3 regions of the Xanthomonas sp. F4 genome follow, and region 3 is predicted to be linked to each of the others. Evidence: predicted binding sites of a transcription regulator. Region 3 holds the regulator's gene; each other region holds the start of a gene.

Region 1 (7,427 bases), on a different contig from region 3:
GCGGTAAACTGGGGCATTGCGCGGCGAACTCAAGGGATTCCCCCTGTCGCGCGACCCGGCATGGAAGACGCCAGTGTGCGACGCTGCCGGGACCGATGCAAGCCGCGACCTTACGCTTCGGGCGGGGTGGCCTCACGAAGATGGAATGATGAGCGACAAACCGCTGACCGATGTGACTTTTTCCGCGTTCGAACTGCAGCCCGCGCTGCTCGCAGGCCTCGAAAGCGCCGGCTTCACCCGCTGTACCCCGATCCAGGCGCTGACCTTGCCGGTGGCCCTTCCCGGCCGCGACGTGGCCGGCCAGGCCCAGACCGGCACCGGCAAGACCCTGGCGTTCCTGGTGGCGGTGATGAACCGCCTGCTCAGCCGCCCGGCGCTGGCCGACCGCAAACCGGAGGATCCGCGCGCGCTGATCCTGGCCCCGACCCGCGAACTGGCCATCCAGATCCACAAGGATGCGGTGAAGTTCGGCTCCGAGCTGGGCCTGCGCTTCGCCCTGGTGTACGGCGGCGTGGACTACGACAAGCAGCGCGAACTGCTGCAGCAGGGCGTGGACGTGATCATCGCCACCCCCGGCCGCCTGATCGACTACGTCAAGCAGCACAAGGTGGTGTCGCTGCACGCCTGCGAGATCTGCGTGCTCGACGAAGCCGACCGCATGTTCGACCTTGGCTTCATCAAGGACATCCGCTTCCTGCTGCGGCGCATGCCCGAGCGCGGCACCCGGCAGACCCTGCTGTTCTCGGCCACCCTCAGCCACCGCGTGCTGGAGCTGGCCTACGAGCACATGAACGAGCCGGAAAAGCTCGTGGTCGAGACCGAGAGCATCACCGCCGCGCGGGTGCGCCAGCGCATCTACTTCCCCTCCGACGAGGAGAAGCTGACCCTGCTGCTGGGCCTGCTGTCGCGCAGCGAGGGCGCGCGCACCATGGTGTTCGTTAACACCAAGGCGTTCGTCGAGCGGGTGGCGCGTTCGCTGGAGCGCAATGGCTACCGGGTCGGCGTGCTGTCCGGCGACGTGCCGCAGAAGAAGCGCGAGACCCTGCTCAACCGCTTCCAGAAGGGCCAGTTGGAGATCCTGGTGGCCACCGACGTGGCCGCGCGCGGCCTGCACATCGACGGGGTCAAGTACGTCTACAACTACGACCTGCCGTTCGACGCCGAGGACTACGTGCACCGCATCGGCCGCACCGCGCGGCTGGGCGAGGAGGGCGACGCGATCAGCTTCGCCTGCGAGCGCTACGCGATGAGCCTGCCGGACATCGAGGCCTACATCGAGCAGAAGATCCCGGTCGAGCCGGTCACCGCCGAGCTGCTGGTGGCGCTGCCGCGCACCCCGCGTGCGGTGGTGGAGGGCGAGGCCGCCGAGGCCGATGACGACGACCAGAGCATCGGCGAGATCTTCCGTGAGGCCCGTGCCCAGCGCGAGGCCGACGAACAGCGTCGTGGCGGCGGTCGCGGCAAGCCCGGCGGCAGCCGCAGCGGCCCGGGCGGCCGTGGCGAGTCCTCGCGCAGCGCCGACGGCAAGCCGCGGCGTCCGCGCACGCCGCGTCCGGCCGACGCCGGCACCGCCGCCGCGGACGGCAGCGCGCCGGCCGCCGCCGCGCCGGCGCCCGCTCCCAAGCCGCCGCGTGCTGCGCCGGCCGAGGGTGCTGTGCCGGCGGTCGAGGGCGAGCGTGCGCCGCGCAAGCGCCGCCGCCGTCGCGGCGGACGTCCGCTGGAAGGCGCCGAGGGCGCACCGGCCGGCAACGGCAGCACCGCGCCGGCGACCGCCGCCCCGGCCAAGCCGGTGCAGGTCGTGGCCACCCCGGTCAAGGCCGCGCGCCAGGCCGATCGCAGTGCGGCGGCGAAGAACGATTCGTTCCTGACCCGCCTGGGCCGCAAGCTGCGCTCGCTGGTCTCCAGCTCCTGATCCGGACCGGCCGTCCGCCGCGTGCGACGCGCGCGGTGGACGAACACCCGGGCCGCTCCGGCATAATCGCCGGATGAGCGTTCTGCGGTTCGACAATGTCAGCAAACAGTACGCCGGCGGCCACGCGGCGCTGGTGGACGTCAGCTTCGAGGTCGAGGAGGGCGAGATGCTGTTCGTCACCGGCCATTCCGGTGCGGGCAAGAGCACCCTGCTCAAGCTGATCCACCTGAGCGAGCGGCCCTCGCGCGGCGCCGTCCTGTTCGGCGAGCGCAACCTGCTGAAGGTGCGCGGCCGCCGCGTGCCGCTGCACCGGCGCGAGGTCGGCGTGGTCTACCAGGACCACCGCCTGCTCACCGACCGCAGCATCGCCGAGAACGTGGCGCTGCCGCTGATCCTGCGCGGCACCCGCCGTGCCGAGATCGGCAAGCGCGTGCGCTCGGTGCTCGAGCGCATGGGCCTGGGCCACCGCGAGAAGGCGCTGCCGTCGCAGCTGTCGGCCGGCGAGCAGCAGCGCGTCGGCATCGCCCGGGCGATGGTCGGCGAACCGCGGCTGCTGGTCGCCGACGAGCCCACCGGCAACCTCGATCCGACCCTGGCCGCGGAAATCATGCAACTGTTCGCCGAACTGCCGGCGCGCGGCACCAGCGTGCTGGTGGTCAGCCACGACCTGGCGCTGCTCAAGCAGATGCGCAAGCGCGTGCTGATCCTGGACCACGGCCGCCTTATCGACGACATCTCCCCGCAGGACCTGGCCGAATGAGCGCACGCAACGCCGGCGCCGCAGCGCCCTCGCGGCTGGGCGTGTGGTGGGACCACCACCTGCACAGCATCGTCTACAGCCTTGGCCGCGCCATGCGCAAGCCGTGGGCGACGCTGCTGACCATGGCGGTGATGGCGCTGGCGCTGACCCTGCCGCTGGGCCTGTCGATCGCCCTGGACAACCTCAAGCAGTTCGCCGGCAGCGTGCAGCAGTCGCGCGACATCAACGTGTTCCTGAAGACCGACGTCGACGCCGCCGCGGCGCAGACGCTGGCGCAGACCTTGCGCGGCCGCGCCGACGTGGCGGCGGTAACGCTGCGCACGCCCGCCGAGGGCATGGCCGAGCTGCGCGACAGCGCCGGCCTCGGCGAGGCGCTGGACGCGCTGCAGGACAACCCGCTGCCGACGCTGCTGATCGTCACCCCGGCCGCGGCCGACGACACGCCGCTGGCGACCGCGCTGACCGCGCTGCCGCAGGCCGATCTGGTCCAGCACGACGCGCTGTGGCGCAAGCGCCTGGACGGCTGGCTGCATTTCGGCGAACGCCTGGTGCAGGTGCTGTCGCTGCTGCTCGGCGCCGGTGCGGTGCTGGTGGTCGGCAACACCGTGCGCCTGGACATCCAGTCGCGGCGCGAGGAGATCGGCGTGCTGCAGCTGCTCGGCGCCAGCGACGGCTTCATCCGCCGCCCGTTCCTGTACCTGGGCGCCTGGTACGGTTTCGGCGCCGGGGTGCTGGCGCTGGGCCTGCTCGCCGCCTCGGGGATGGCGCTGGGCCAGCCGCTGGCGGCGCTGGCCGACAGCTACGGCAGCCATTTCGTGCTGCATGGGCTGGACGCACTGCATGCCGGCTTCGTCCTGCTCGGCACCCTGCTGCTGGGCTGGCTCGGCGCCTGGCTGGTGACCGGCCACTTCCTGCGCCAGACGCGGCCCACCGACACCTGAGGCGCACATGGCCGGGCACGAGCTCAAGCATCTGATCAGCGCCGCCCCCCGGGTGATGGTGGTCGATGGCTCCAAGCTGGTGCGCAAGCTGATCGCCGACGTGCTGCACCGCGAACTGCCCGACGTGACCGTGGTCGGCTGCGCCAGCATCGCCGAGGCGCGCGCCGCGCTGGAGGCCGGTCCGGTCGATCTGGTCACCACCTCGCTGGGGCTGCCCGACGGCGACGGCCTGACCCTGGCGCGCAGCGTGCGCGAAGCCGCCGGGCAGGCCTACGTGCCGGTGATCGTGGTCTCCGGCGACGCCCAGCAGCATCTGGTCGAACGCCGCTTCACCGAGTACGTCACCGACTACTTCGACAAGGCGCTTGGCCACGAGGCGCTGGCCACCTTCATCCGCGGCTACGTGCAGCCGCAGCCGGTGGCCGGCGCCACCGTCCTCTACGTCGAGGACAGCCGGGTGGTGGCCGAGGCGACCAAGCGCATGCTCGAACGCCAGCACCTGCACGTGGTGCACGTGCTCAGCGCCGAGGACGCGTTCGCCCTGCTCACCGCCGAGTCGCTGGGCCGCACCACCCGCCGTATCGACCTGGTGCTGACCGACGTCACATTGAAGGGCGAGCTCAACGGCCGCGACGTGGTCCAGCGCATCCGCGTCGACTTCGCCTACGGCAAGCGGCGCATGCCGGTGCTGGTGATGACCGGCGACAGCAATCCGCACACCCAGTCCGAGCTGCTGCGCGCCGGCGCCAACGACCTGGTGCAGAAACCGATCGAAGAGCGCCTGCTGGTCACCAAGGTGCTGTTCCAGTTGCGCCTGGCCCGGCTCGACGAGATCGCGGTGACCTTCTGACCGATGTGATGTCCCGAGCCTGGAAACGATGAGCAACAACGAAGACGAAAGCCGGATCCAGCTGGAGCCGTCCTGGAAGGCGCAGGTCGGCGACTGGCTGCTGCGCCCGGAGATGCGCGAACTGGCCGCGTTCCTGCGCCAGCGCAAGGCCGCCGGCGCGCGGGTGTTCCCGCCGGGGCGGCAGATCTTCGCCGCCTTCGATGCGACCCCGTTCGAGCGGGTGGAAGTGGTGATCCTCGGCCAGGACCCGTACCACGGCTACGGCCAGGCGCACGGGCTGTGCTTCTCGGTGCTGCCGGGGGTGCCGGTGCCGCCGTCGCTGCTGAACATCTACAAGGAGATCGAGGACGACCTCGGCATCCGCCGGCCCGACCACGGCTGTCTGCTGCCGTGGGCGCAGCGCGGCGTACTGCTGCTCAACGCGGTGCTGACGGTGGAGGAAGGCCGTGCCGGCGCGCACCAGGGCAAGGGCTGGGAGGGCTTCACCGACCACGTCGTGGAAACCCTCAACCGCGAGCGCGAGGGCCTGGTGTTCCTGCTCTGGGGCAGCTACGCCCAGGCCAAGGGCAAGGTCATCGACACCCGCCGCCACCGTGTGCTCAAGGCCCCGCACCCCTCGCCGCTCTCGGCGCACCGCGGCTTCCTCGGCTGCAAGCATTTCTCCGCTGCCAACGAGTACCTGCGGCGGCGCGGCGCGACCCCGATCGACTGGAGCCTGCCGCCGCGCGCGGAGCTGGAGGCGGCGCTGCGCGGCGCCTGAACCCCGGTTGGACGGCACGCCGCTGTCGCCTGGCGTGGACGCCATTTTCGCGAACCGGCTGCTACTTTGGCGGTCAGAGAACGGGATGACGATGCGTCCCGATTGTTTCACCGGCTTGTGATGCAGTGTCATTCCTGATTCATATGTTGCATAAACAGAACACAGGAACTTTTTACTGTACCCAGCAGTCCAATTAGTAGACTGCTAAGATGAGCCCTATGAGCCAGACTCTTACTTCCAACGCATTGGTTGCCAACAACCTCCCGATCCCCAGTCCGCTCGGTTCGCTGGATGCCTATATCGGCGCCGTGCACCAGATCCCGGTGCTGACGTCCGACGAGGAACACGCACTGGCGGTGCGGTATCGCGACCAGGAAGACCTGGACGCGGCCCGCGAACTGGTCCATTCCCACCTGCGCTTCGTGGTGCACGTGGCCCGCGGCTACAACGGCTACGGCCTGCCGCTGGGCGACCTGATCCAGGAAGGCAACATCGGCCTGATGAAGGCGGTCAAGCGTTTCGACCCGGAGATGGGCGTGCGCCTGGTCAGCTTCGCGGTGCACTGGATCCGCGCCGAGATGCACGAGTACATCCTGAAGAACTGGCGCATCGTCAAGGTCGCCACGACCAAGGCGCAGCGCAAGCTGTTCTTCAACCTGCGCAAGTCCAAGACCCGCCTGGGCTGGATGAACGCGGCCGAGGTCACCGCCGTGGCCAAGGACCTCAACGTGTCCGAGCGCGAGGTGATGGAGATGGAGTCGCGCCTGTCCGGTCGCGATATCGGCTTCGATGCGCCGTCCGACGAGGACGACGACCACGCGCCGCCGTCGCCGGCTGCGTATCTGATGGCCAACGAGGAAGATCCCTCGCAGGCCTACGAACGCGCCGACAGCGAGGACAACCAGCTGCAGCTGCTACGCGAAGGCCTGGCGGAACTGGATGCGCGTTCGCGCGACATCATCAAGCGCCGCTGGCTGGATGCCGACAGCAAGATCACCCTGCAGGAGCTGGCCGACGAGTACGGCGTGTCGGCCGAGCGCATCCGCCAGATCGAGGCGAATGCGCTGAAGAAGATGAAGGCGCTGTTCGTCGCCTGAGTCGCCTGCGGCGGTCAGTAGCAACGCACGAAAGGCCCGGCACTGCCGGGCCTTTTCTTTTGTCTCTGGGCGGCACCGTGGAGCGGCGACTGCCGAGTGCGCAAGCGCAACTGCGCGCGCGTGACGCTGGGCTAGGACTCCGGCGGACGCGCCACCGGCAGGTGCCAGCCGTAGCGGATCGCCATGAAGCGCAGGCCGAAGCACAGCACCGCGCCCACCGCCAGGCCCCAGGGCTGCGGGAGGTGCAGCACTTGCGCGGCGGCGACCACGCCGCCGCCGAGCAGGGCCGCCACCGCGTACAGCTCGGCCTGCAGCACCACCGGCGTACGCGCCACCAGCAGGTCGCGGACGATGCCGCCGCCGATGCCGCTGAGCATGCCCAGCAGTGGCGCGCTGAGCGGGCCCAGGCCGAACGCCAATGCCTTGCTGGTGCCGTACACCGCGAACAGCGCCAGGCCCATCGCGTCGAAGATCTGCACCGGATTGCGCAGGCGCTCGACCGTGTGGTGACGGTAGAAGGCCAGCAACCCGGCCAGGCAGGCGACGCCGAGGTAGCGCACGTCGGCCAGCGCTGCCGGCGGGGTGGCGCCGATCAGCACGTCGCGGGCGATGCCGCCGGAGACCGCGGCCGCGCACGACAGCACCAGTACGCCGAACAGGTCCAGGCGATGGCGCACGCCGACGGTGGCGCCGCTGATCGCGAACACGAAGGTGCCCAGCAGGTCGAGCAGGAACAGGAAGGTCGCCAAGACGGGCACTGCGCTGCAGCAAAAAGGCCGGCTAGGATCGCAGCCCGACCGTGCAGTGTCACCTGTCCGCGGGCGGCGCGGCCTGCGCCTGCGTTTCCTCCGCTGCCGGCGGATCGCCGAGGATGATCCGCGCGGCGCGCTGGTAGCTCCAGTACGCCCAGGCCCAGTTGAGCAGCACCACCACGCGGTTGCGGAAGCCGATCAGGAAGAACACGTGCGCGGCCAGCCAGAACCACCAGGCCAGCACGCCGGAGAGCTGCAGCCGGCCCAGGTGCACGATCGCGGCCATGCGCCCGATGGTGGCCAGGTTGCCGTAGTCGGCATAGCGGAACGGCACGCTGGCGGTGTCGCCGCGCAG
Region 2 (7,427 bases), on a different contig from region 3:
CTCGCATCTCATCTCTCACATCCGGCACTGTCGCCTGGCACGCCTGTGCCGCGCCTCGGTCGGGGAGATCGCACGAGCGCAGCTGCAGGCAGCTTCTTCCAATGACGCACTTTTTGCTGCGGCTGGCGGACACGCCGCTGTCCTCGCAGGAGCGGCTTCAGCCGCGACGCGGCGTTACCGGTAATGCCCGTCGGCTGAAGCCGCTCCTACAACACTGCTTCCCGCCTCTGCCAAAGTGCTCTACAGACGCTCGCCAAGCAGGTTCTGCCGCGGCACGGCCAGCGGATGCACCGCGTCGTTGACCAGGGCGCACGAACGCGCGGACGCGCGCATCGGCATGCCGCCATGACGACCCACAAAAAAAGAGCCCCGCATCGCTGCGGGGCTCCTTTCGACTGCGTGGAACAGGTCGGCCGAAGCCGGCTGGATCAGAAATCCATGCCGCCCATGCCGCCCATGCCGCCACCCATGCCGCCCGGGGCGGCCGGCTCTTCCTTCTTCGGGGCCTCGGCCACCATCGCTTCGGTGGTGATCATCAGGCCGGCGATCGAAGCGGCGTTCTGCAGCGCCGAACGGGTCACCTTGGTCGGATCCAGGATGCCGAACTCGACCATGTCGCCGAACTCGCCGTTGGCAGCGTTGTAGCCGAAGTTGCCGGTGCCTTCCTTGACCTTGTTGAGGATCACGGACGGCTCTTCGCCGGCGTTGGTGACGATCTCGCGCAGCGGCGCTTCCATCGCGCGCAGCGCGATCTGGATGCCGTGGGTCTGATCTTCATTGGCGCCCTTCAGCTCGCCGATCGCGGTCAGCGCGCGCACCAGGGCCACGCCGCCGCCCGGGACCACGCCTTCTTCCACCGCCGCACGGGTCGCGTGCAGGGCGTCTTCGACGCGCGCCTTCTTTTCCTTCATCTCGATCTCGGTCGAGGCACCGACCTTGATCACCGCCACGCCGCCGGCCAGCTTGGCCACGCGCTCCTGCAGCTTCTCGCGGTCGTAGTCCGAGGAGGTCTCCTCGATCTGCGCCTTGATCTGCTTGATGCGCGACTCGATCGCCGTGGTGTCGCCGGCGCCGTCGATGATGGTGGTGTTCTCCTTGGAGACCTGCACCTTCTTGGCGCGGCCCAGGTCCTTGATGGTCGCCTTCTCCAGCGCCAGGCCCACTTCCTCGGAGATCACGGTGCCGCCGGTCAGCACGGCCATGTCTTCCAGCATCGCCTTGCGACGGTCGCCGAAGCCCGGGGCCTTGACCGCCACGACCTTGACGATGCCGCGGATGGTGTTGACCACCAGGGTCGCCAGCGCCTCGCCTTCCACTTCCTCGGCGACGATCAGCAGCGGCTTGCCGGCCTTGGCCACGCCTTCCAGCACCGGCAGCAGGTCACGCACGTTGGAGATCTTCTTGTCGTGCAGCAGGATGAACGGGTCGTCCAGGTCGGCCTGCTGGCTCTGCTGGTTGTTGATGAAGTACGGCGACAGGTAGCCGCGGTCGAACTGCATGCCCTCGACCACGTCCAGCTCGTTGTCCAGGCCCGAACCTTCCTCGACCGTGATCACGCCTTCCTTGCCGACCTTCTTCATCGCGTCGGCGATGATGTTGCCGATCGACTCGTCGGAGTTGGCCGAGATGGTGCCGACCTGGGCGATGGCCTTGTCGTCGGCGGTGGGCTTGCTGATCTTCTTCAGCTCGGCCACGGCGGCCACGACGGCCTTGTCGATGCCGCGCTTGAGGTCCATCGGGTTCATGCCGGCGGCGACCGCCTTGGAACCTTCGCGGATCAGCGCCTGCGCCAGCACGGTGGCGGTGGTGGTGCCGTCGCCGGCGTTGTCGGAGGTCTTGGACGCGACTTCCTTCACCATCTGCGCGCCCATGTTCTCGAACTTGTCGGCCAGTTCGATTTCCTTGGCGACGGAGACGCCGTCCTTGGTGATGGTCGGGGCGCCGAAGCTCTTCTCGAGCACGACGTTGCGGCCCTTCGGGCCCAGGGTGGCCTTGACGGCATTAGCGAGGATGTTGACGCCGCGCACCATGCGCGAACGAGCGTCTTCACCGAAACGGATATCTTTGGCAGCCATGTGTGTTGCTCCGGGATTCGTGATTGGGGATTAGGGATTCGCTAGAGCGGGGATTCGTGTCTGAGATCCTGGGTCGCGCGGCGCCGAGCGCCTTGCCAATCCCGAATCTCGACTCCCGAATCCCGCGATCGGGGGCTTCAGCCCACGATCGCCAGAACGTCGTCTTCGCGCAGCACCTTGTACTCGACGCCTTCGGCCTTGTAGCTGGAACCGGCGTACTGGCCGTAGATGACCTTGTCGCCGACCTTGAGCGCCGGGGCGCGCACGCTGCCGTTGTCCAGCGGCTTGCCGGCGCCGACGGCCACGACTTCGCCCTTGGTGGACTTTTCCTTGGCCGAATCCGGGATCACGATGCCGCCGGCGGAGATTTCGTCGGCTTCGATCGGCTTGACTACGACGCGGTCGTGAAGCGGCTTGATGCTCATTGAGTGAGACCTCTTAAGTGATTGATTGGTCTAGGAAAGGCCGGCGATATTAGCACTCGCCCATGACGACTGCTAGCAACGCTCGCGAAAAAACCCGGTAACGCCGGGATGCGCCTGATGTAGTGCCGTGGCAGGCCCTTTCAAGGGCTGGAGGCAAAAAATTTTTGCCGGCAACGTGCATTCGGTGCCAAGCAGTGACCGAAGCCCGTCACATTGTCACAGAGGCAGGCTAGGCTGGCCGCGGACCCAGGGGGGGATCCGTCACCAAAAGGAGTTGTCGATGAAGCCATCCGCCGTTGCGCTGCCGCTGGCCTGCTTGCTCGCCCTTGCCGGGCCGGCCCAGGCCGCCGTATTCATCAATGAATTGCATTACGACGATGCCACCGCCGCCGGCGACACCGGCGAAGGCGTGGAGATCGTCGCCACCGCCGGGGAGAGCCTGAGCGGCTACCGCGTCTACCTGTACAACGGCAGCAACCCCGGCTCGGCCACCGTCTACGCCAACAGCGCGGTGCCGGCCGGCAACCTGGTCAGCTGCGGCGGGCAGGTGCGTATCGCCACCGTCGGCTATGCCAGCAACGGCATCCAGAACGGGCCCAACGACGGCCTGGCGCTGGTCGACGGCAACGGCAAGGTGGTGCAGTTCCTCAGCTACGAAGGCAGCATCACCGGCGGCGGCGGCCCCGCCGCGGGCATGACCAGCCAGAACCTGCCGGTCAGCGAGAGCAACAGCACCCCGGCCGGCACCTCGCTGCAACTGCGCGGCAACGGCAGCGCCGCAGCCGACTTCAGCTGGACCGACAGCGCCACCGGCACCTTCGGCGCCTGCAACAACGGCCAGACCTTCGCCGGCGGCGGCGGCAGCAACGCCGCGCCGACGGTGACCGCCACCACCCCGACCCAGGGCGCCACCGACTTCCCCGCCGCTGGCGACCTGGCGGTGACCTTCAGCGAAGCGGTGAGCCTGGCCAGCGGCGCGTTCGGCCTGAGCTGCCAGCAGTCCGGCAGCGTGGCGCTGACCTACCCCGGCAGCGGCACCCAGTTCGCGCTGTCCACCAACACCGCGCTGAAGGCCGGCGAGAGCTGCACCCTGAGCATCGTCGCCGCACGCGTGAGCGATGCCGACGGCGCGCATCCGGCGCAGGACCGCAGCGTCGCGTTCAACGTCGCCAACGGTTCCGGCGGCGGTGGCAGCGGTGCCGGCACCTACTATTCGCGGGTCAACACCTCCAGCCCCAGCCAGCTGCGCTGCTCGCTGCACGAGACGATCAAGGGCCACACCGCCTATCCGTACAGCAGCAACTCCGGCACCGACACCTGGGCCATCCTGGAGATCGCCGACGAGGATCCGAACAACAGCCAGCGCGTGCTCGACGCCTACCGCAACCGCAGCTACGCCAAGGGCACCGACCGCGCCGGCAGCGGCAGCGGCCTGAAGTACAACCGCGAGCACAGCTGGCCGAACTCGCTGGGCTTCGGCACCTCCACCGGCGACAAGGGCCTGCCCTACGCGCCGTACACCGACACCCACATGCTGTACCTGACCGACGCCACCTGGAACGCCGACCGCGGCAACAAGCCCTACGCCAAGTGCGACAGCAACTGCGGCGAGCGCGCCACCGAGGCCAACGCCGGCTTCGGCGGCGGCAGCGGCCGCTACCCGGGCAATTCCAACTGGGTGCGCACCCCGGACGGCAACAGCGGCACCTTCGAGGTGTGGGACCACCGCAAGGGCGACATGGCACGTGCGGTGATGTACATGGCGATCCGCTATGAAGGTGGGACCGATGCCAAGACCGGGCAGTCCGAGCCGGACCTGGAGCTGACCGACGACCGCAGCAAGATCGTCAAGACCTCGTCCTCGCCGGCCTACATGGGCCTGCTGTCGACCCTGATCGCGTGGAGCCAGCAGGATCCGCCGGACGACGCCGAACGCGCCCGCAACGAGGTGATCTACAGCTTCCAGGGCAACCGCAATCCGTTCATCGACCACCCGGAGTGGGCGACCTCGTCGCTGTTCACCTCGGCCAAGCCGGCCAGCTGCCAGTTGCTCAACTGAGCCGTGTTGCCTCGCCCGCTGCGGCTGCAGCGGGCGAGGATTGGGGAATCGGGATTGGGGATTCGCGGCGGCCGGCCACGGCCGGGCGCCGCCAAAGGGGGGCCGGCATCCCTATACTGTCGGCCGCATGTCCGCGCCCGCCCTCCGCTTGCTGCTCAGCACCTGCCCCGATCCGGCCAGCGCCGCGCGGATCGCCCAGGCGCTGGTCGACGAACGCCTGGCCGCCTGTGTCAGCCGCCTGCCCGGCGTGCAGTCCACCTACCGCTGGCAAGGCGAGGTGGAGCAAGGCGAGGAAGTGCTGCTGCTGATCAAGACCGCCGCCGACCGGCTGCCCGCGTTGCGGCAGCGGCTGTGCGCGTTGCACCCCTACGAGGTCCCCGAACTGGTCGAACTCGAGGTCGCCGGCGGCCTGCCGGCCTACCTGCAATGGGTGCATGCCGAAACCCGTGAGGAACCGTAAGCCGATGACCCTGCTGCACCGCCTCGCCGCCCTGTGCCTGCTGGCCGTGGCCGCCTTCCCCGCCCTGGCGATCAGCGAAAAGGACTTGCTGCCGGTGGACCAGGCCTTCGCGCTCAGCGCGCAGGCGCCCGAGCGCGGCCGCATCGCGCTGCATTGGGACATCGCCAAGGGCTACTACCTGTACCGGCACCGCATCGCGGTCAAGGTGATCGGCGGCTTCAAGCCCAACCCGACCCTGCAGCTGCCGGCCGGCCACAAGAAGACCGACCCGTACTTCGGCGAGGTGGAGACCTACCGCGACGCGTTGAACGCGGTGCAGAGCGGCATCGCCGACCCCGGCACCGACCGCGTGCAGCTGGAGGTGCGCTACCAGGGTTGCGCCGATGCCGGCGTGTGCTACCCGCCGCAGAAACGCCTGCTCGAGGTGACCCTGCCGGCCGCCGCCTCCGCCACCGCCGCTGCCGATCCCACGCCGGCGCCGCCGGCCGCGATGGGCGGGCTGCCGGGCAATGGCCTGGGCGCGAGCACTGGCGCCAAGCCGCTGTTCGGCGCCGGCGCCGGCGCCGGCGCCGGCGCGGTGCAGGGCCTGCCGCTGCCCTCGGACCAGGCTTTCCACTTCGAAGCCATCGTCGGCGATGGCAATACGCTGCTGCTGCGCTTCACCCCGGCACCCGGCTATTACCTGTATCGCGACCGCACCGCGCTGGCGCTGGAAGGCGCGCCCGGCATCCGTACCGGTATGCCGCGCTGGCCGCAGGGCAGCTCGCACCAGGACGAGCACTTCGGCAACGTGGTGGTGTACTTCGACCAGACCGAGGTCACCGTGCCGCTGCAGCGCCAGCGCGCCGACGCCACCGCCGCGACCCTGGTGGCGACCTTCCAGGGCTGCCAGACCGACGGCATCTGCTACCCGCCGATGACCCGGCGGGTGAAGCTGGCGCTGCCCAAGGGCAGCGTCACGCCCGCCGACCAGGCCGAGGTCAGCCCGCTGCTGGTGACGCCGCTGGACAGCCGCCAGGCCGACGCCAACGACGCGGCCGCCGCCACGGCCGCCAACGCCCTGCCGGCGACGCCGGACGCCTCGGCGCACAACGCCGCGCGCAGCGCCGCACCGCCGCCGGCCACGCAGAACCTGCGGTGGATCCTGTTGCTGGCGCTCGGCGGCGGTCTGCTGCTGAACCTGCTGCCGTGCGTGCTGCCGATCCTGTCGCTGAAGGTGCTGGGCCTGGCACAGAGCGGCGAGAGCCGCGGCCGTGCCCGCAGCCATGCGCTGTGGTACACGCTGGGCGTGCTCGTCTCCTTCGCCGTGGTCGGCGGCATCGCCGTGGCCGCGCGCCTGCTGTGGGGCTTCCAGCTGCAGCGCCCGGGCTTCGTCGCGGTGCTGGTGTACCTGATGTTCGTGGTCGGGCTGAGCCTGTCGGGCGTGTTCACCCTCAGCGCCAACCTCGGCGGCGTCGGCCAGTCGCTGTCCACGCGCAGCGGCCCGGTCGGCGACTTCTTCACCGGCGTGCTGGCCTGCGTGGTCTCCAGCGCCTGCATCGGCCCGTTCATGGGCCCGGCCCTGGGCTATGCGCTGACCGCACCGCCGGCGATGGCGATGCTGGTGTTCCTGACCCTGGGCCTGGGCCTGGCGCTGCCGTTCCTGCTGATCGGCTTCGTGCCGTCGCTGGCCAAGCGCCTGCCCAGGCCCGGCGCCTGGATGGAGACGCTCAAGCAGGTGCTCGCGTTCCCGATGTACCTGAGCGCGATCTGGCTGCTGTGGGTGCTGGGCAAGCAGCGCGGCGTGGACGCGGTGGCGCTGCTGCTGGTCGGCGCCACCCTGCTGGCGCTGGGCCTGTGGTGGTTCGAGCGCGCGCGCTGGCGCGACCACAAGACCGGCATGCGCCTGGCCGCCGTGCTGCTGCTGGCCGCGCTGGTGCCGGCGTGGAGCGTGACCCGGCTGCCGCCGCCCGGCGCCAGCGTCGAGCGCAACACCGTGGCCTATTCGCCGCAGATGCTCGACCGCCTGCGCACCGACAACCGCGTGGTGTTCGTCAACATGACCGCCGACTGGTGCGTCACCTGCAAGGCCAACGAGCGCAACGTGTTCGACAGCGATGCGTTCCGCGACACCATCAAGCGGGTGGACGCGGTGTACATGAAGGGCGACTGGACCAACGAGGATCCGCGCATCAGCGCCTTCCTCGCCGAGCACAAGGCGGTGGGCGTGCCGCTGTACGTGGTCTACGGGCCCGGCGCGCCGCCGACCGTGTTGCCGCCGGTGCTGAGCCAGGCGGTGGTCGAGGACGCCCTGCTGCGCGCGGCGCGATGACACCCGGCACCGCACGCCTGCTGGCGGTCGCCGCGGTGGCGGCGGTGCTCGGCGTGGCGGCGGCGCACTGGTGGGAACGGCGGACGCCGGCTGTGGC
Region 3 (7,427 bases):
CTCTGCTCAGCGAGCAGAACATTCCAGCGTAGGAGCGGCTTCAGCCGCGACGCTTTGACGATACGCGTCGGGGCTGAAGCCCCTCCCACAAAAAAACACTGCGACGCGGAACAACACCGGGAACATCCAAGACCCCGGCTTTCAATAGCCGCAGGCTGGTCATCCCGAATCCCGAATCACCAATCCCGAATCCCAGCCTTACGACGTCATCCGATCCCAGAACCCCTTCACCCCATCGATGAAGGTCGCCGACTTGGGCGAATGCTTGCGCGCGTCCTCGCCGGTGAAGGTGGCCTCGAACTGCTCCAGCAGCTTGCGCTGGTCGGCAGTGAGGTTGACCGGCGTCTCCACCACCACCCGGCAGTACAGGTCGCCTTCGCTGCGGCTGCGCACCGAACGCACGCCCTTGCCGCGCAGGCGGAACAGCTTGCCGGTCTGGGTCTCGGCCGGAATGCGGATCTCCGCCTCGCCGCCGAGGGTGGCCACGCGCACGGTGTCGCCCAGGGCCGCCTGTGAGATGCGGATCGGCACCTCACAGTGCAGATCGTCGCCGTCGCGCTGGAAGATCGGATGCTCACGCACCCGCACTTCCACGTACAGATCGCCTGGCGGAGTGCCGGCCGGGCCGGCTTCACCCTCGCCCGACAGGCGGATGCGGTCGCCATTGTCGACGCCGGCGGGGATCTTCACCGACAGCACCTTGGTCTCTTCCACGCGCCCGGCGCCATGGCACACGCCGCACGGGTTCTGCACGGTCTGGCCGCGGCCGGCACAATGCGGGCAGGTCTGCTGCATGGCGAAGATGCCGCGCTGGATGCGGACCTGGCCGCGCCCGTGGCAGGTCACGCAGGTCTCGACCTTGCCGTCCTCCGAGCCGCTGCCGTGGCAGTGCTCGCATTCGCTCAGGGTCGGAATCTCGATGCGGCGCTCGATGCCGGCCACCGCTTCTTCCAGGTCCAGCTCCAGCACGTAGCCGATGTCGGCGCCACGCCGCGGCGCACGCCCGCCACCACCACCGGCGCCACCGAAGATGTTGCCGAAGATGTCGCCGAAGATGTCGCCCATGTCCGGGCCGCCAGGGCCGCCGCCCATCCCGCCCATGCCGTGCTCGAACGCGGCGTGGCCGTGCGCGTCGTACATGCGTCGGCGGTTGCCGTCGGACAGCACCTCATAGGCTTCCTTGCATTCCTTGAACGCGGCCTCGGCGGCTTGGTCGCCGGGATTGCGGTCCGGGTGGTACTTCATCGCGCAACGGCGATAGGCCTTCTTCAGCTCGTCGTCGCTGGCGGTGCGGGCCACACCCAGCACTTCGTAATAGTCGCGTTTGCTCATGGGGCGGGGATTCGAGATTCGGGAGTCGGGATTCATTCAACGCAAAAGCGGAGAGCCTCGGCTCTTCCGCTTTTACAAACTGGATGGACAGGGATGGGAGTGGGAACCACCAGGCCAAGGCCTTCGCGAATCCCCAATCCCCAATCCCAAATCCCGGCCTTACTTCTTGTCGTCCTTGACCTCGGTGAACTCGGCGTCGACCACGTCGTCGGACTGGGCCGAGGACGCATGCGCGCCGCCGGCGTTGCCGCCCGGCTGCTGCTCGCCCGCCGCCGCGGCCGCGTACAGCGACTGACCGGCCTCTTCCAGCGCCTTGGTCTTGGCCTCGATCTGGCCCTTGTCGTCGCCCTTCATCGCGGTTTCCAGATCCGCCAGCGCCGACTCGACCTTGCCGATCACGTCGCCGCCGACCTTGCTGCCGTGCTCGGTGATCGCGCTGCGGGTGGCGTGGATCAGGCCGTCGGCCTGGTTGCGCGCCTGCACCAGCTCGTGGAACTTCTTGTCTTCCTCGCGGTTGGCTTCCGCGTCGGCAACCATCCGCTGGATCTCGTCGTCCGACAGACCGGAACCGGCCTTGATCTCGACCTTCTGTTCCTTGTTGGTCTTCTTGTCCTTGGCCGACACGTGCAGGATGCCGTTGGCGTCGATGTCGAAGGACACCTCCACCTGCGGCAGGCCGCGCGGCGCCGGCTCGATGCCGGACAGGTCGAACTTGGCCAGCGACTTGTTGTAGCGGGCCTGTTCGCGCTCGCCCTGCAGCACGTGCACGGTCACTGCCGACTGGTTGTCCTCGGCGGTGGAGAACACCTGCGAAGCCTTGGTCGGGATGGTGGTGTTCTTCTCAATGATCTTGGTGAACACGCCGCCCAGGGTCTCGATGCCCAGGCTCAGCGGGGTCACGTCGAGCAGCAGCACGTCCTTGACGTCGCCGGCCAGCACGCCGCCCTGGATCGCGGCGCCCAGCGCCACGGCCTCGTCGGGGTTGACGTCCTTGCGCGGCTCCTTGCCGAAGAACTCGGCCACCGCCTGCTGCACCTTCGGCATGCGGGTCTGGCCACCGACCAGGATCACCTCGGTGATGTCGCTGGCGCGCAGGCCGGCGTCGTTCAGCGCGGTGCGGCACGGGTCGATGGTGCGCTTGACCAGGTCCTCCACCAGCGCCTCGAGCTTGGCCCGGGTCAGCTTGATGTTGAGGTGCTTCGGGCCCGACGCGTCGGCGGTGACGTACGGCAGGTTGACTTCGGTCTGCTGCGAGGACGACAGCTCGATCTTGGCGCGCTCGGCGGCGTCCTTCAGGCGCTGCAGCGCCAGCGGATCCTTGCGCAGGTCGATGCCCTGATCCTTGTTGAACTCTTCCACCAAGTAGTCGATGACGCGCTTGTCGAAGTCTTCGCCGCCCAGGAAGGTGTCGCCGTTGGTGGCCAGCACTTCGAACTGCTTCTCGCCGTCGACGTTGGCGATCTCGATGATCGACACGTCGAAGGTGCCGCCGCCCAGGTCGTACACCGCAATCTTGCGGTCGCCGCCCTGGCCCTTGTCCAGGCCGTAGGCCAGCGCCGCGGCGGTCGGCTCGTTGATGATGCGCTTGACGTCCAGGCCGGCGATGCGGCCGGCGTCCTTGGTCGCCTGGCGCTGGCTGTCGTTGAAGTACGCCGGCACGGTGATGACCGCCTCGGTGACGGTCTCGCCCAGGAACGCCTCGGCGGTCTTCTTCATCTTCTCCAGCACCTGCGCAGAGATTTCCTGCGAGGCCAGCTTGCGGCCGTCGGCAGTGGCCACCCAGGCGTCGCCATTGTCGTGCTGGACGATGCCGTACGGGACCAGGCCGATGTCCTTCTGCACCTCGGCGTCGGTGAACTTGCGGCCGATCAGGCGCTTGACTGCGTAGAAGGTGTTCTTGGGGTTGGTGACGGCCTGGCGCTTGGCCGAGGCGCCCACCAACACTTCGCCGTCCTTGGTGTAGGCGACGATCGAAGGCGTGGTGCGGTCACCCTCGGAATTCTCGATGACGCGGGCCTTGCCGCCGTCCATGATCGCCACGCACGAGTTGGTCGTGCCCAGGTCGATGCCGATGATCTTGCCCATTGCAATGACTCCTGAAAGGTCGTGTAGCCGGCCAGTGCCGGGATCTGGTTCGGATATAGGGATGGCCGCCAGTCATTCAAGCCATCGCCGCAAATTAGCGTTCCACTGCCGCCGCACCGGGTTCAGGCGCGGGCGGCCGCGAACTCAGTCGTGCTTGGCCACCACCACCAGGGCGGGCCGCAGCAGGCGGTCGTTGAGCAGGTAGCCCTTCTGGAACACCTGGATCACGTGGCCCGGGGCGACGCCCTCGGCCTCGGCCTGGCTGATCGCCTGGTGATGCTCCGGGTTGAACGGCTCGCCGGTCGGGTCGAGCAGGGTCAGGCCGTTGTCGGCGGCGACCTTGAGCAGCTGCTTGTAGGTCAGCTCCAGGCCGTCGCGCAGCGGGCTGGGCTCGCTGCCGGCGGCGGTCAGGCCCGCATCCAGACTGTCGAACACCGGCAACAGGTCGCCGAGCAGGCGCTCGTTGGCGAACTTGCGCGCCTGCTCCACGTCGCGGGCGATGCGCTTGCGCTGGTTCTCCAGGTCGGCCCGCTCGCGCAGGACGTCGGCCTTGACCAGGGCCAGCTCACTGCGCAGCGTCTCCACTTCCGCCTGCAGCGGATCGGTCGAGGGCTGCTGCGCCTCGGTCAGGTGTTCGGAATCGAATTCGGGGTGTTCTTGCGTCATGTCCGGGTCCCTGGCGGGGTGCGTCCCGCCTTACCGGACCACCTATGTGGGCGGTGCCGGCGGATTCAAGGGAATCCGGGATTGGGGAGTCGGGATTGGGATTGCGCGAGCCCGGCGGAAACGCCGGCTGGCGGACGGCGCCGCGGTGCCCTGCGCGCTGGCTCAGCGGTCGCCTTGCGGGGACGGGTCCAGGCGGGCGCCGAGGACGTCGGCGGCGGTCTGGACCAGGGGGATGACCCGGTCGTAGTCCATGCGCTTGGGGCCGATCACGCCGAGCACGCCCAGCACCTGGCCGCCGGCCATGTACGGGGCGGTCACCAGCGACACGCTCTCCAGCGGCACCATGCCGGTCTCCTCGCCGATGAAGATGCGCACGCCGGGTGCGCGGATGGTGCGTTCGAGCAGTTGCAGGATCTCGCGCTTGCTGGCGAAGACCTCGAACAGTTCGCGCAGCCGCTCCAGGTCCGACAGGTCCTGCACGCCCATCAGCTTGGTCTGCCCGGCCAGCACCATGTCGTCGCCGGCCGGCGCCAGCGCCTGCTCGGCCAGCTCGACGCTGTGCGCCAGCAACTGCTCCATCTCGTCGCGCGCATGGCGCAGGTCGCGCAGCAGGCTGGCGCGGATGTCGGCCAGCGCGCGCCCGGCGAAATGGCGGTTCAGATAATTGGCCACCTGCTCCAGCTCGGCCGGCTCGTAGGCCTTGCGCGGCTCGATGACCCGGTTCTGCACCTCGTTGTCGGCGAACACCAGGATCGCCAGCACCCGCCGCGCGTCCAGCGGCACGAAGTCGATGTGCCGGAAGGCGAACTGCTCGCGCTTGGGCGCGCTGACCACGCCGACGAAGTGGGTCATCGCCGACAGCAGTTCCGAGGCACTGCCCAGCAGCGCCTGGGTGCCGGCGGCATTGGCCATCTCCGCGCGCAGCCGCGCCACCTCGCCTTCGGCCGGCGGACGCATCTGCACCAGGCTGTCGACGAACACCCGGTAGCCGGTGGCGGTGGGCACGCGCCCGGCCGAGGTGTGCGGCGAGCTGAGCAGGCCGGCGTCCTCCAGGTCGGCGAGGATGTTGCGGATCGTCGCCGGACTCACGTCCAGGCCGGCGTGCCGGGCCAGGGTCTGCGAGCCGACCGGCTCGCCGTCACGGATATAGCGCGAGATCAGCGTCCGCAGCAGCTGCCGGGCACGCGGATCGAGGCTGGAATGGACCGGGGAAGCGCGCATGGAATCAACCCGTGAGACTGGCCCTTAGATAATGGCTGCACGCCGGCTTGGCAAGTCATTGGCCCACCTACCCGCGCATGCTAGCGTTGCGCGGCCCCGGAAGCAGACCCCATGCTCAGACATCTCTCGATCAAGGATTTCGCCGTCGTACGCGGCACCGAACTGGAATTCGGCCCAGGCATGACCGTGGTGTCCGGCGAAACCGGCGCCGGCAAGTCGCTGATGGTGGACGCGCTCGGCTTCCTGTCCGGGCTGCGCGCCGACAGCGGCGTGGTCCGCCACGGCGCCGACCGCGCCGAGTTGTCGGCCGAGTTCGTCGCCCCGGCCCCGGCCCGCGCCTGGCTGCGCGAGAACGAACTCGACGACGAGGAGCACTGCCAACTGCGCCGGGTGATCCGCGCCGATGGCGGCTCCCGCGCCTGGATCAACGGGCGCCCGGTGACCCTGTCGCAACTGGCGGAGCTGGCTGGCCACCTGGTCGAGATCCACGGCCAGCACGAACACCAGGCCCTGCTCTCGCGCGGCAGCCAGCTCGGCCTGCTCGACGCCTACGCCCGCAACGACGCCGAACGCGCCGCGGTGCGCGCCGCCGCCGCCCGCTGGCAGGGCCTGCTCAGCGAGCGCGAGACCTTGCTGGCGCAGGGCGATGTCAGCGACCGCATCGGTTTCCTGCAGCACCAGCTGGCCGAACTGCAGCGCGAGGACCTGGACCCGGCGGCGATCGCCGCCCTGGATGCCAACCACCGTCGCCAGGCCCACGCCGCCGCGCTGATCGGCGCCTGCGAGGGCGCGGCGCAGCGGCTCAACGGCGACGAGGCGCCGGCCGTGCTGGACCTGTTGCAGCAGACCCGCCACGAACTCGGCAAGGTCGGCGAGTACGACCCGCGCCTGGCCGAAGTGCAGGCGCTGATCGACAGCGCCGGCATCCAGTTGGAGGAAGCGCTGGCGCTGATCGACCGGGTCCGCGACGACCTAGACGCCGACCCGGCGCAGTTCGATGAGATGGAACGCAAGCTCGGCCGCCTGCACGACCTGGCGCGCAAGCACCGCATCGGCGTGGACGCGCTGGCCGAACACCGCGACGCCCTGCTCGCCGAAGTGGAGAGCCTGCGCGGCGCCGGCGAGCGGCTGGACGTGCTCGACGCCGAGATCGCCCAGGCCACCCAGGCCTGGCGCGACGCCGCGGCCGCCCTGACCGCCACCCGCGACCGCGGCGCACAGGCGCTGTCGCACGACACCACCGCCCTGATCGGTGAACTGGGCATGGGCGGCGGCCGCTTCCTGATCCAGCTCGAGCCGCACGACACCGAACGGCCGGACCCGGCCGGCGCCGAGCGGGTCGAGTTCCTGGTCGCCGCCAACGCCGGGCAGCCGCCGCGCGCCCTGCGCAAGGTCGCCTCCGGCGGCGAACTGTCGCGCATCTCGCTGGCGATCGAGGTCGCCGCGCTGGGCCTGGACGCCGTCCCAACCATGGTCTTCGACGAAGTGGACTCGGGCATCGGCGGCGCCGTCGCCGACATCGTCGGCAAGAAGCTGCGCGCGCTCGGCGAGCAGCGCCAGGTACTGTGCGTGACCCACCTGCCGCAGGTCGCCGCGCAGGGCCACGCCCACTACCGGGTCAGCAAGGCACCGGTCGAAGGCATGACCCAGAGCTCGGTGGAACTGCTGGCGCCGCGCCAGCGCGAGGAAGAACTGGCGCGGATGCTGGGCGGTGTCGAGGTCAGCAAGGAAGCCCGCGCGGCCGCCAAGCGGCTGCTGCTCAGCGCGGGCTGACTGGCCGGTCGCGGGGTCCAGGGTGCGCCGACCCTTGCGCGTACCGCCCTGCTCGATACAGGCGGCCGACGCCCGATCACAGGTTGGCTAAGCTCCGGCGTTAGGCGCCTGTGCGAATGCGCAAGGGCCGGCGCCCTGGCCCGCACCAGCCGCGACGGAAGTTAAGCACAGGAAACTGAAGCCCCTCTCCCACCGGGAGAGGGGTTGGGGTGAGGGTCGGGCGCGGAGCGACCCGCCGACGTGATCCACGCAACTACACACGGACCCTCATCCGCCCCTTCTGGGCACCTCTCCCGGTGGGAGAAGGGAACAGCCGCTAGCCCCTCTCCCACCGGGAGAAGGGTTGGGGT

The links. The regulator HrcA, encoded in region 3, represses chaperone genes, less so after heat shock. The targets are predictions, from matches to a motif close to TTNGCACTCNNNNNNNNNGAGTGCNAA.
Region 1: rpoH (RNA polymerase sigma factor RpoH) is a predicted target of HrcA. The motif match lies at 5,405-5,431, and genes of this name have one in related genera.
Region 2: FHR66_RS19945 (co-chaperone GroES) is a predicted target of HrcA. The motif match lies at 2,550-2,576, and genes of this name have one in related genera.

Annotation. Positions count from the first base shown of each region.
Region 1 is NZ_JAASQX010000003.1:135,958-143,384, forward strand. Features, by position in the region: gene rhlB (ATP-dependent RNA helicase RhlB) at 149-1,912, shown strand; gene ftsE (cell division ATP-binding protein FtsE) at 1,986-2,672, shown strand; gene ftsX (permease-like cell division protein FtsX) at 2,669-3,613, shown strand; gene FHR66_RS12915 (response regulator) at 3,621-4,463, shown strand; gene ung (uracil-DNA glycosylase) at 4,492-5,223, shown strand; gene rpoH (RNA polymerase sigma factor RpoH) at 5,442-6,320, shown strand; gene FHR66_RS12930 (trimeric intracellular cation channel family protein) at 6,452-7,069, opposite strand; gene FHR66_RS12935 (NAD(P)/FAD-dependent oxidoreductase) at 7,128-7,427, opposite strand, start outside.
Region 2 is NZ_JAASQX010000008.1:163,089-170,515, reverse strand. Features, by position in the region: gene groL (chaperonin GroEL) at 429-2,075, opposite strand; gene FHR66_RS19945 (co-chaperone GroES) at 2,213-2,500, opposite strand; gene FHR66_RS19940 (endonuclease) at 2,781-4,559, shown strand; gene cutA (divalent-cation tolerance protein CutA) at 4,687-5,019, shown strand; gene FHR66_RS19930 (protein-disulfide reductase DsbD family protein) at 5,024-7,330, shown strand; gene FHR66_RS19925 (TlpA disulfide reductase family protein) at 7,327-7,427, shown strand, end outside.
Region 3 is NZ_JAASQX010000002.1:530,235-537,661, forward strand. Features, by position in the region: gene dnaJ (molecular chaperone DnaJ) at 199-1,332, opposite strand; gene dnaK (molecular chaperone DnaK) at 1,492-3,417, opposite strand; gene grpE (nucleotide exchange factor GrpE) at 3,562-4,083, opposite strand; gene hrcA (heat-inducible transcriptional repressor HrcA) at 4,246-5,304, opposite strand; gene recN (DNA repair protein RecN) at 5,416-7,077, shown strand.